DNA from 3 places in the Cryobacterium sp. 10I5 genome. Region 1 is predicted to be linked to each of the others. Evidence: predicted binding sites of a transcription regulator. Region 1 holds the regulator's gene; each other region holds the start of a gene.
What was found. Region 1 encodes LexA, which represses DNA repair genes until DNA is damaged. Its sites were predicted from a motif close to TCGAACANNTGTTCGA; they were not measured.
Positions count from the first base shown of each region.

Region 2: QN350_RS05845 (HNH endonuclease signature motif containing protein) is a predicted target of LexA. The motif match lies at 1,543-1,558, and genes of this name have one in related genera.
Region 3: QN350_RS01330 (HNH endonuclease signature motif containing protein) is a predicted target of LexA. The motif match lies at 1,409-1,424, and genes of this name have one in related genera.

Region 1 covers NZ_JASJVI010000008.1:34,225-37,498, forward strand. Annotated here, with positions in the region: gene QN350_RS04490 (histidinol-phosphate transaminase) at 1-393, opposite strand, end outside; gene QN350_RS04495 (LysM peptidoglycan-binding domain-containing protein) at 502-858, opposite strand; gene lexA (transcriptional repressor LexA) at 1,175-1,870, shown strand; gene metE (5-methyltetrahydropteroyltriglutamate--homocysteine S-methyltransferase) at 2,130-3,274, opposite strand, start outside.
Region 2 covers NZ_JASJVI010000012.1:11,645-14,918, reverse strand. Annotated here, with positions in the region: gene QN350_RS05855 (alpha/beta fold hydrolase) at 1-446, opposite strand, end outside; gene QN350_RS05850 (VOC family protein) at 443-1,345, opposite strand; gene QN350_RS05845 (HNH endonuclease signature motif containing protein) at 1,578-3,274, shown strand, end outside.
Region 3 covers NZ_JASJVI010000002.1:83,746-87,019, forward strand. Annotated here, with positions in the region: gene QN350_RS01330 (HNH endonuclease signature motif containing protein) at 1-1,389, opposite strand, end outside; gene QN350_RS01335 (FKBP-type peptidyl-prolyl cis-trans isomerase) at 1,758-2,726, opposite strand; gene QN350_RS01340 (tRNA (adenine-N1)-methyltransferase) at 2,813-3,274, opposite strand, start outside.

The sequences.
Region 1 (3,274 bases):
TCCGGTGCCCGAGGCGAGCAATGGGTACATCGAATAGGTGGGGGCGAACCCGAGGACGGTGCGTCCCGGCCCGCCGAAGGCCTGCAGCACCTGCTGGAGGACCTCGTTGGAGCCGTTGGCCGCCCAGATGTTCTGGCGGGTGAGACCGTGACCGAGGTAGCGGGCCATCGCCTCGCGCAGTTCCGTGAACTCGCGGTCCGGGTACCGGTTGATCCCGCGGATCGCGGCGGCCAGGGCTGCTGCGATGTCGACGGCCACGTCCTCGGGGATCCCGTGGGTGTTCTCATTCACATTGAGAGCGACCGGCACGTGCAGCTGCGGTGCCCCATAGGGAGTGAGCCCGCGAAGATTGTCGCGGAGGGGCAGGTCGTTGAGACTGGTCACTCCCCCCATAATACTGATGGGCTTCAGCACCGGTGGGCGTTATCGCCGGTGGTTCAGGATCCGGCTGGTTCAGGATCCGACTACTTCAGGATCCGGCTGGATCAGTATTCGGCAGGTTCAGTATTCGGCAGGGAGGGCCAGGCGCTGGCCCGGCTGCACACTCTCGGAGGGCAGCTGATTCAGGTTGACGATCTCGGCGATGACTTCGCGCGGGTCGGCGGCGGGCGCGATGCGCTTTGCAAGCTGCCACAACGACTGGCCCGACTGGATCGTGACGTAGTCGAACGTCGTCGCACTTCCGCTGGCGCCGCTCAACGTACTGCCGTCGGCGGCGGCGAGGCCGCCGTTGAGGGCGATGGCCAGCGCGCCCACGACGAGGGGGACGCCGGCGATCGCGGTCAGCACGGCACGACCGCGCCGCGTGATGCGCAGCCGGGTGTGCGCCCCCGGGACCAGCTCGATTGTTGTGCTCATGTCTGCCTCCTGTGTATTCGTATCCGGCTCTCGGCCGGGAGAGCCGGATACGAAGCTATGTTCCGAATATATATTCGATTGTTCGAACAATCAAGACTTCCTCCGGTTATTATTGGGGTGAAGTACACGACACACTCGAATGAATGTCTGCACATCGCCCCGCACTGGTTACAGTTTCGATTGACTGGTGTGAACTCAACCAGCGACCACTGACATTCGGATACGGTCGCCTCACGGCATCCGCCGGGACGACCGCCCGCCACCGCCCACCGCCACCGACAGGAGCGACATCGTGACCCAGGACAGCGTGACCCCGTTGACCGCCAGTTCCCCCGAACGCGGTGGGACACGTCGGAGGAAGAGCCTCAGCGACAAGCAGCGCGCGATCATGGACGTCATCCAGCGCTCCGTCGGCCAGCGGGGCTATCCGCCGAGCATGCGGGAGATCGGTGACGCCGTCGGGTTGTCTTCGCTGTCGAGCGTCACCCACCAGCTCAACCAGCTCCAGCTGAGCGGCTACCTGCGCCGGGACCCGAACCGGCCCCGGGCGCTCGAGGTGCTGATCGAGCTGCCGCAGTCTCCGGAGGACACCGCCGCCGGAGCCGCGGAAAACTTCCAGCAGGGAACCCCGGTCGGCGACGCGGCCATGGTGCCGCTCGTCGGTCGGATCGCCGCCGGTGTGCCGATCATGGCCGACCAGCAGGTCGACGAGATCTTCCCGCTCCCGCGCCAGCTCGTGGGCAAGGGCGAGCTGTTCATGCTCAAGGTCGTCGGTGAGTCGATGATCGACGCCGCGATCATGGACGGCGACTGGGTCGTCGTCCGCCAGCAGAAGACCGCGGAGAACGGCGAGATCGTCGCCGCGATGCTCGACGGCGAAGCGACGGTCAAGGTCTTCCGGCAGCGCGACGGCCACACCTGGCTGCTGCCGAGGAACACCAACTTCGAGCCGATCCTCGGCGACCACGCCGAGATCCTCGGCAAGATCGTCGCCGTCCTGCGTTCCCTTTAGCTGCCGCGCTCGGTCTATCCTCCGCGCTCGCTCGATCGACCGCGCTCGCTCTCAACCCGGCGCACGATCGCACTCCGGCGCGCACCACGATTTGGCGCGCGCCAACTGCGCCGTTTCGCGCCAGGCATGCCTGGCGCGAAACGGCGGAATTGGAGCGCGGAGAACGGGAGCTGGCGCGAAGCGGCTGAACTGGCGCGTCTGGCGCGTCTGGCGGGTCTGTCGCGTGGCGGGTCTGGCGCGAAGCGGCGCCCGGACCTGGTCAGGCGCGAGCGGGGACTCCTGCGGCGAGGCGGGCGCGCACGATGCGGGTCGCCTCGATCATGTTGGTCAGGGACTCGACCGTCTCGGCGTAGCCGCGGGTCTTGAGCCCGCAGTCCGGATTCACCCACACCTGGCCGGCCGGGATGGCCGCGACGGCCCGGTCGAGCAAGTCCGTGAGCTCGGCAACGCCCGGCACCCGCGGCGAGTGGATGTCGTAGACGCCCGGGCCGATGCCGTGGTCGAAGCCGTTGGCCTGGATGTCCGTGACGACTTCCATGCGGGAGCGTGCGGCCTCGATGCTCGTCACGTCGGCATCCAGGGCGCGGATCGCCTCCAGCACGACGCCGAACTCTGAGTAGCAGAGGTGGGTGTGGATCTGGGTGGCGTCACGCACGCCGGCGGTCGCGAGCCGGAACGAGCCGACAGACCAGTCGAGGTAGTCGGCGTGCCCGGCCTTCTCGAGCGGGAGCAGTTCGCGCAGTGCGGGCTCGTCGACCTGGACGATGCCGATTCCGGCGGCCTCGAGGTCGGCGATCTCGTCGCGGAGGGCGAGGGCGACCTGACGTGCCGTCTCACCGAGGGGCTGGTCGTCGCGCACGAAGGACCAGGCGAGGATGGTCACCGGGCCGGTCAGCATGCCCTTGACCGGCTTCGCGGTCAGCCCCTGCGTGTAGGTCGACCACTCGACGGTGATCGGCTTCGGCCGGGACACATCGCCCCAGAGGATCGACGGACGCGTGCACCGGCTGCCATAGGACTGAACCCAGCCGTTGTCGGTGACCGCGAAGCCGTCGAGGTTCTCGGCGAAGTACTGCACCATGTCGTTGCGCTCGGGTTCCCCGTGCACGAGCACATCGAGGCCGAGCTCCTCCTGCAGGGCGACGACCCGGGCGATCTCCGCGCGCATCAGGTCGCGGTACTCGTCGGCCGTGAGCACTCCCTTCAGGAAGCGGGCGCGGGCGCGACGGATCTCCCCCGTCTGCGGAAAGGAGCCGATGGTCGTCGTCGGCAGGAAGGGCAGCGCAAGCGCGGTCTCCTGGGCGACAAGCCGGTCAGCGTAGGCGCCACGCCGGTATGCGGCGTCGGTGAGCTCCGCGGCGCGGGCCCGGACTTCGCCATCACGGACGCCGGGAGCGGAGCTGC
Region 2 (3,274 bases), on a different contig from region 1:
GTGGCCGCAAGCGCCTCGTCGCCCGGGAGGGTCGCCTCGAGGGTGAATCCGGAGAGCACGACGCCGGCGGGGAACCGGCCAGGTGCCTGGCGGAGCAGCTGGGTGACCATGAGGCCGCCCTGTGAGAAGCCGAGGGGAACGACGGGTGTGCCCGGGTGCACATTGGCGTCCAGCCACGCGAGTACGGTATCCGCCGCCTCGATGACGGGCTCCGGACTCGGCCGCCCCGGCACCGTGATCGGGAACCAGGCGAAGCCGCCGGTCGGCAGGCCGACCGGCGCGCGCAGCGACACCCAGTCGAAGCCCTCGGGCAGGTAGGCGGCGAGGCTCGGCAGGTCGCCTTCGTGCGAACCGTACCCGTGCAGCAGGAGCAGGAGCGGGCGGGCCGACGGGACCGCGAGGTCGATGCCGTCGCGGCGGGCTTCGACAGTGATGAGGGCACTCATACGGAGGCCTCGCCCACGGTCAGGGTGACGCGGGTCTTCCAGGGGTCGTCGACGCGGATGCTGGTGCCGTCGTCTTCGAGCGGAATCGCACGGTGACGAAGGCGTTCCGCCACAGCATCGAGATCGGCGCGGCCAGGCACGGTGATCGCCACGTCGGCGAGGCCGAGAGTCGCGGCACGCGGACCCACGCCGCGGCTGTTCCAGACGTTCATCGCCATGTGGTGGTGGTAGCCGCCGGCGCTCACGAACAGCGCGCCGGGGAAGTCGAGGGTCGTCTCGAAGCCGAGGGCGTCCACGTAGAAGCGCCGGGCCATCTCGAGGTCGCCGACCTGGAGGTGAACATGGCCGACCTTGGCCGGACCGACTTCAGCCTCTCCCCCGTCGGCGGGCAGGTTCTTGTGCAGGAAGGCGCTCGGATCGAGTGCAAGCGTGTCCATCTGCACCTGGCCGTTCTTGTAGACCCACTCCGAGCGGTCCCTGTCGACGTAGAGCTCGATCCCATTGCCCTCAGGGTCGGTGAAGTAGAAGGCGTTGCTCACGATGTGGTCGGCGCTGCCGACGTAGCTCGACCGCTGGTCACGTGCGGCCTGAAGCACGGTCGCGGCGAGGCCGGCGCTCGTGTCGAACAGGATCGCGGTGTGGAAGAGTCCGGCCTGGCGGCGGGCGGGAACCGGCAGTCCTGGCGTGTGCTCGAGCACCACGAGCGGAGTGGTGCCGCGGCCGAGCACGACCGACGTGCCCTGCGCGCTGATCGGGTCGAGCGCGAGCGCCTCCCGGTAGTAGGAGGACATCAATGCCAGGTCGCCGACGCGCAGCGTTACGGCATCCATGCCCGTCGTCGCAGCGAGGAGGTCGCCTGCCTCGGCCCGGGATCCGGTCAGGTCAGTGGTGAGTGTCATGTTCGTCTCCTGCAGTCGCGTCGGTCTCACACGTCGCGCTCAACCCGCTTAGTTGAACCGACAACCGATACCCTAGCAGATTAGTTGAAGCGTCAAGTAAACTTTCTTGATCACTCAGAGAATTGCCGGGCTGACGCTCAGAAGCACAATTACATATGAAATTAAAGATGCGATACCCAAAGTTAGGTGAGTAAGTCTCGTATTCGTGTTCGATTCGGGGTAGAATCGGGGTATGGCAGGAGCTACGGATCCCCAGTCACACCCCCCACAATCAGACGATCTGGCCGCGGGGAATCAGCCCACACCGATGGGCCTCGCCTCCACCGAATCGTCGGCTGAATCGTCGGCTGAATCGCCGGTCAACTCCTCGGATGGGCAAGTCGAGTCGGTGCATCCCGTTGCGGTTGCCGAAGGCTTCGAGGGCGCTGAGGGGCTGGCCGGGTCGGTTCCGTCGGTGCATGCGGATGCTGTCGCACGGCTCGCCGCCGCCCGGGCAGTCTTGGCAGACGCTTTGGCGGCAATCCCGATCGGGTTGCTCAGCGATGCGGAAGCCGTCACGGCGCTGAAAGAAGTCGAGGCGATCGGGCGGACGGTGGATGCGGCCCGAGTCAACACCGCCACCGACGTCGACCGGCGGGCACGGGTATTCGGCCGCGAAGGGCTGGCCTGGAAGATGGGTTGCCGGGGGCCGTGGGACGTACTGACGCGGGTGACGCGGGTGTCTGCCCGGGAGGTCAAGCGGCGAACGAAGCTCGGGGATGCGGTGTTGCCCCGGCGGGCGGGCCTGGCGGTGTTGCCGCCGTTGTTCCCGGCCGTGGGTGCCGCCCTGACCGCGGGGGACATCGGTGTGGAGGTGGCCGAGCTGATCACCACGGGGCTCGGGTCGGTCAGTCACCGGGCGGTCCCGGCGGAGGTCGAGGTCGCCGAGCGTGCCCTGGTCGCCACGGCGGCCGGGTGGATCACCCCGGAAACGGAGATCCTCGCCGGCGCCGGAGTTCCGGCGGCCGCGGACCTGATCCGCGGCATGGTGCTGCAATGGCAGGCCATCCTGGACCCGGACGGGATGCTCCCGCAGGAGGATCTGTTCGAGGCGAAATCGAACATCGGCTTCGGCCAGTTGAAGAACGGGCTGTACCCGGTGAAGGGTGGGGTCACACCGGAGCTCTACGGGATGATGAACACCCTCTTCGACGCGTTCCTCAGCTTCCACGCCCGGCCCGCGTTCCCCACCGAGGAGGAGCAGGCGCGGATGGATTCCGGGCAGATGATCCCCGGAGCCGAGACCGCGGGCACCGATACCGGTACCGACGTAGGCACGGGCCCGGAGCTCGACGTGATCGAGGCCGAGCTGCGGGAGCGACGCGCGGATACCCGCACGGGCGGGGAAAAACGCGCCGACATCCTCCGGGCCTTGTTCGAGCACGCCGCCCGGGACGAAGACACCCCGTCGATGGGCGGGTCGGCCCCCACGGTGATGGTGCACGTGAACGCCGCCGACCTCGCCTCCGGGGTCGGCGTCGGGTGGATCGACGGGGTCGAGGCGCCGGTGTCTTTGAAGACGGTGCATCAGCGGATCTGCGACGGCGGCTTCCAAGGGGTCCTGTTCGGGGCGAACAACCAGGTGCTCAAGCTGGTTCCGGAGCGGCGGTACTTCAACCGGGCGCAGCGCCGGGCGATCACCGCCCGCGACGGCGGCTGCATCATCCCCGGCTGCACAGCACCCGCACACTGGGCCGAAGTGCACCACGTGAAGCCATGGGCGAAGGACGGACCCACCACGGTCGACAACGGTGTCTTACTGTGTTGGTTCCATCACCACACGATCGACACCTCCGGGTGGGAGATCCGCATGGTGAACGGCTCACCACAAGTGCGGGCACCCGGGCTGATCGACCCGCAACGGCTCTGGCGGCCACCAAACCGGCACCG
Region 3 (3,274 bases), on a different contig from region 1:
CAGCTTGAGCACCTGGTTGTTTTCCCCGAACAGGACCCCCTGGAAACCGCCGTCACAGATGCGCTGGTGCACGGTCTTGAGCGATACCGGGGCTTCGACGCCGTCGATCCACCCGACGCCGACCCCGGAGGCGAGGTCGGCGGCGTTCACGTGCACCATCACCGTCGGCGCCGACCCGCCCATGCTGGGCGTGTCCTCGTCCCGGGCGGCATGCTCGAACAGGGCCCGCAGGATGTCCGCACGTTTCTCCCCGCCGGTACGGGTGTCCGCGCGCCGTTCTCGCAGCTCCGCTTCGATCACGTCGAGCTCCGGGCCCGTGCCCGCGTTGACGTCGTCACCGGTGTCCGCTGACTCGGCCCCGGGAATCATTTGCCCCGACTCCATCCGGGCCTGTTCCTCCTCGGTTGGAAAGGCGGGCCGGGCGTGGAAGCTGAGGAAGGCGTCGAAGAGGGTGTTCATCATCCCGTAGAGTTCCGGTGTCACCCCGCCCTTGACCGGGTAGAGGCCGTTCTTCAACTGGCCGAAGCCGATGTTCGATTTCGCCTCGAACAGGTCTTCCTGCGGCAGGACCCCGTCGGGGTCGAGGATGGCCTGCCATTGCAGCACCATGCCGCGGATCAGGTCCGCGGCCGCGGGCACCCCGGCGCCGGCGAGGATCTCGGTTTCCGGGGTGATCCACCCGGCCGCCGTGGCCACCAGGGCACGCTCGGCGACCTCGACCTCCGCCGGGACCGCCCGGCGACTGACCGACCCCAGCCCGGTGGTGATCAGCTCGGCCGCTTCCACCCCGATGTCCCCCGCGGTCAGGGCGGCCCCCACGACCGGGAACAACGGCGGCAACACCGCAAGGCCCGCCCGGCGGGGCAACACCGCATCACCCAGCTTGATCCGGCGCTTCACTTCCCGGGCCGACACACGGGTCACCCGCGTAAGCACGTCCCAGGGTCCCCGGCACCCCATCCGCCAGGCCAGACCCTCCCGGCCCAAAACCCGGGCCCGCCGATCCACATCCGTCGCCGTGTTCACCCGGGCAGCATCCACCGTCCGCCCGATGGCCTCGACTTCTTTCAGCGTCGTGACGGCTTCCGCATCGCTGAGCAACCCAACCGGGATCGCGGCCAGGGCTTCGGCCAAGGCCACCTGGATCTCGGCGAGCCGGGCGACAGCATCCGCATGCACCGACGGCACCGACCCGGCCAGCCCTTCAGCGCCTTCGAAACCTTCGGCAACCGCAACGGGATGCGCCGACTCGACTTGCCCATCCGAGGACTGGACCGGTGATTCACCCGACGATTCGGTGGAGGCGAGGCCCATCGGTGTGGGCTGATCCCCCGCGGCCAGATCGTCTGCCTGCGGGGTATGTGACTGGGGATCCGTAGCTCCTGCCATGCCCCGATTCTACCCCGAATCGAACACGAATGCGAGACTTACTCACATAATTTTAGGAGTCTGATCCTGACTTTCAGACGTTTGAGCGCACGCACGCCAGCACTGTGTGGCGAACTCAGGAGATCCGCCCGGGAGAGCACTACCGGCCCGCGGACCAGTGCGGCCGATCCCACCCGGCAGCACGGATCTCCTGAATTCGACACACTCACTAGCTCAGACGCGCCCGCATGGTCCTGGCCCGAGGTTCGTGGGGCATGCGTGCAGACCCGGGCGATCCGGCGAAAGTACGGGACAGTCCCCGGAAAACACGCGTCGCCGCCCGTTCTCGTGAACGGAGGGCGACGCGTGCGGCAGTGCAGTGGTGGGGGCTAGCCGATGCCGAGGATGTCGATGACGAAGACGAGGGTGGAGCCGGCGGGGATGGTTCCCTGCACTGCGTCCCCGTAGCCCTTGGCGGGCGGGACGACGGTGAGGACCTGCGAACCGACGGTCTGGCCGATGATCGCCGTCGCGAAACCGGGGACGACGCCGCCCTGGGTCTTCGAGCCGTCGACGGCGAGCAGCTGTGCCGGTGCGCCCTTGGTCCAGCTGGAGTCGAAGACCTTCTTCTCGGCCCAGAGGACGCCGGTGTAGTGCACGGTGACCGTGTCGCCCTCCTTGACGGTGTCGCCGGTGCCCTTCTTCAGGACGGCGACCTGAAGGTCAGCCGGCGGTGTGCCGCCCGGGATGGTGATGCCCGGGGTGCCGTTGCCGTCGAGCACGACGGCGGGAAGACCGTTGACCGGGGTCTGGTCGGCACCGTTCGCCCGGAGCAGGTAGGTCTTCACGACGTCGATCACGAAGACCAGCGAGTCGGTCGCGGCGATCCCGAGGGTGGGGTTGCCGCCCTGCGGTCCGAACGCGTCATCCGGGGAGACGACGACGGCGATGCGCGAGCCGGCCTGCGCGCACGCGAGCCCGTCGGTGATGCCCTTGATGGTCTGGTCGTTGAGGGTGAGCACGTTCGCGCTCGTACTGTCGTACTTGCTGACCTGGATCGGCGAGCCCGTCGTCCCGTTGTAGACGTTGAGTTCGATCTTCGCCTGCTGGCCGGTGACAAGCCTGTCGCCGGAGCCGGGGACGATGACCCGGCCCTGGGTTGCCCCGGTCATGAGGGGGGTGGGGAAGTCGACCTTCGGGACTGCGCCGAGGTTGTCGCTGACCGTGACGAGCTTCGAGGCGGCGCCATCGCTGATGGGTGCGACGCAGCTCGACGCGGCATCCGCACTGCTGCTGCACCCGGTGAGGGCGGCAAGCAGAAGGCTGGCAGTCGCAATGAGGGCAGAAGCTCTACGCACAGGATCTCATTTCAGTGTGGGACGTTCAGCGTGCGGCGCCCTCGGGGCACCCACAGTCGGGAGGCCGAACACGGCCGGAGCCTATCCTAACCGGCGTCGGCTGCGGTATCGGTCGTGGGGTCGGTCTCGGTGTCGGTGGGCGTCTCGGTGGTTCCGGGCTCGTCCAATGGCGTGGCGAGGACGGCCGGCCCCCGCCCGTCGAGGCCCCGGGCCTTGGAGGTGGCCGCGCCGGCCTCCGCGATCCGGACCCGCTTGCGCATGACCTTCCCGCTCACGCTGCGTTCCCCGAGTGCGCCCGGGGTCCAGGCCTCGACATCCGCATCCGAGAAGTCGGTCTTCGAGGGCCTGCGCTTGAGCTCGGGCAGGATCGTGTCGGGTGCGAGACGCCGGGCCGTGATGAGGAACCCGGTGTGCCCGATCATGCGGTGGTCAGGGCGGACCGCAAGCCCTTCGACGTGCCAGCCGCGCACCATGGTCTCGTTCGAATCCGGGTTCGTGTAGAAGCCGGTTCCGCGGATGGCCTCGGCCACCCGGGAGAGCTGGGTCAC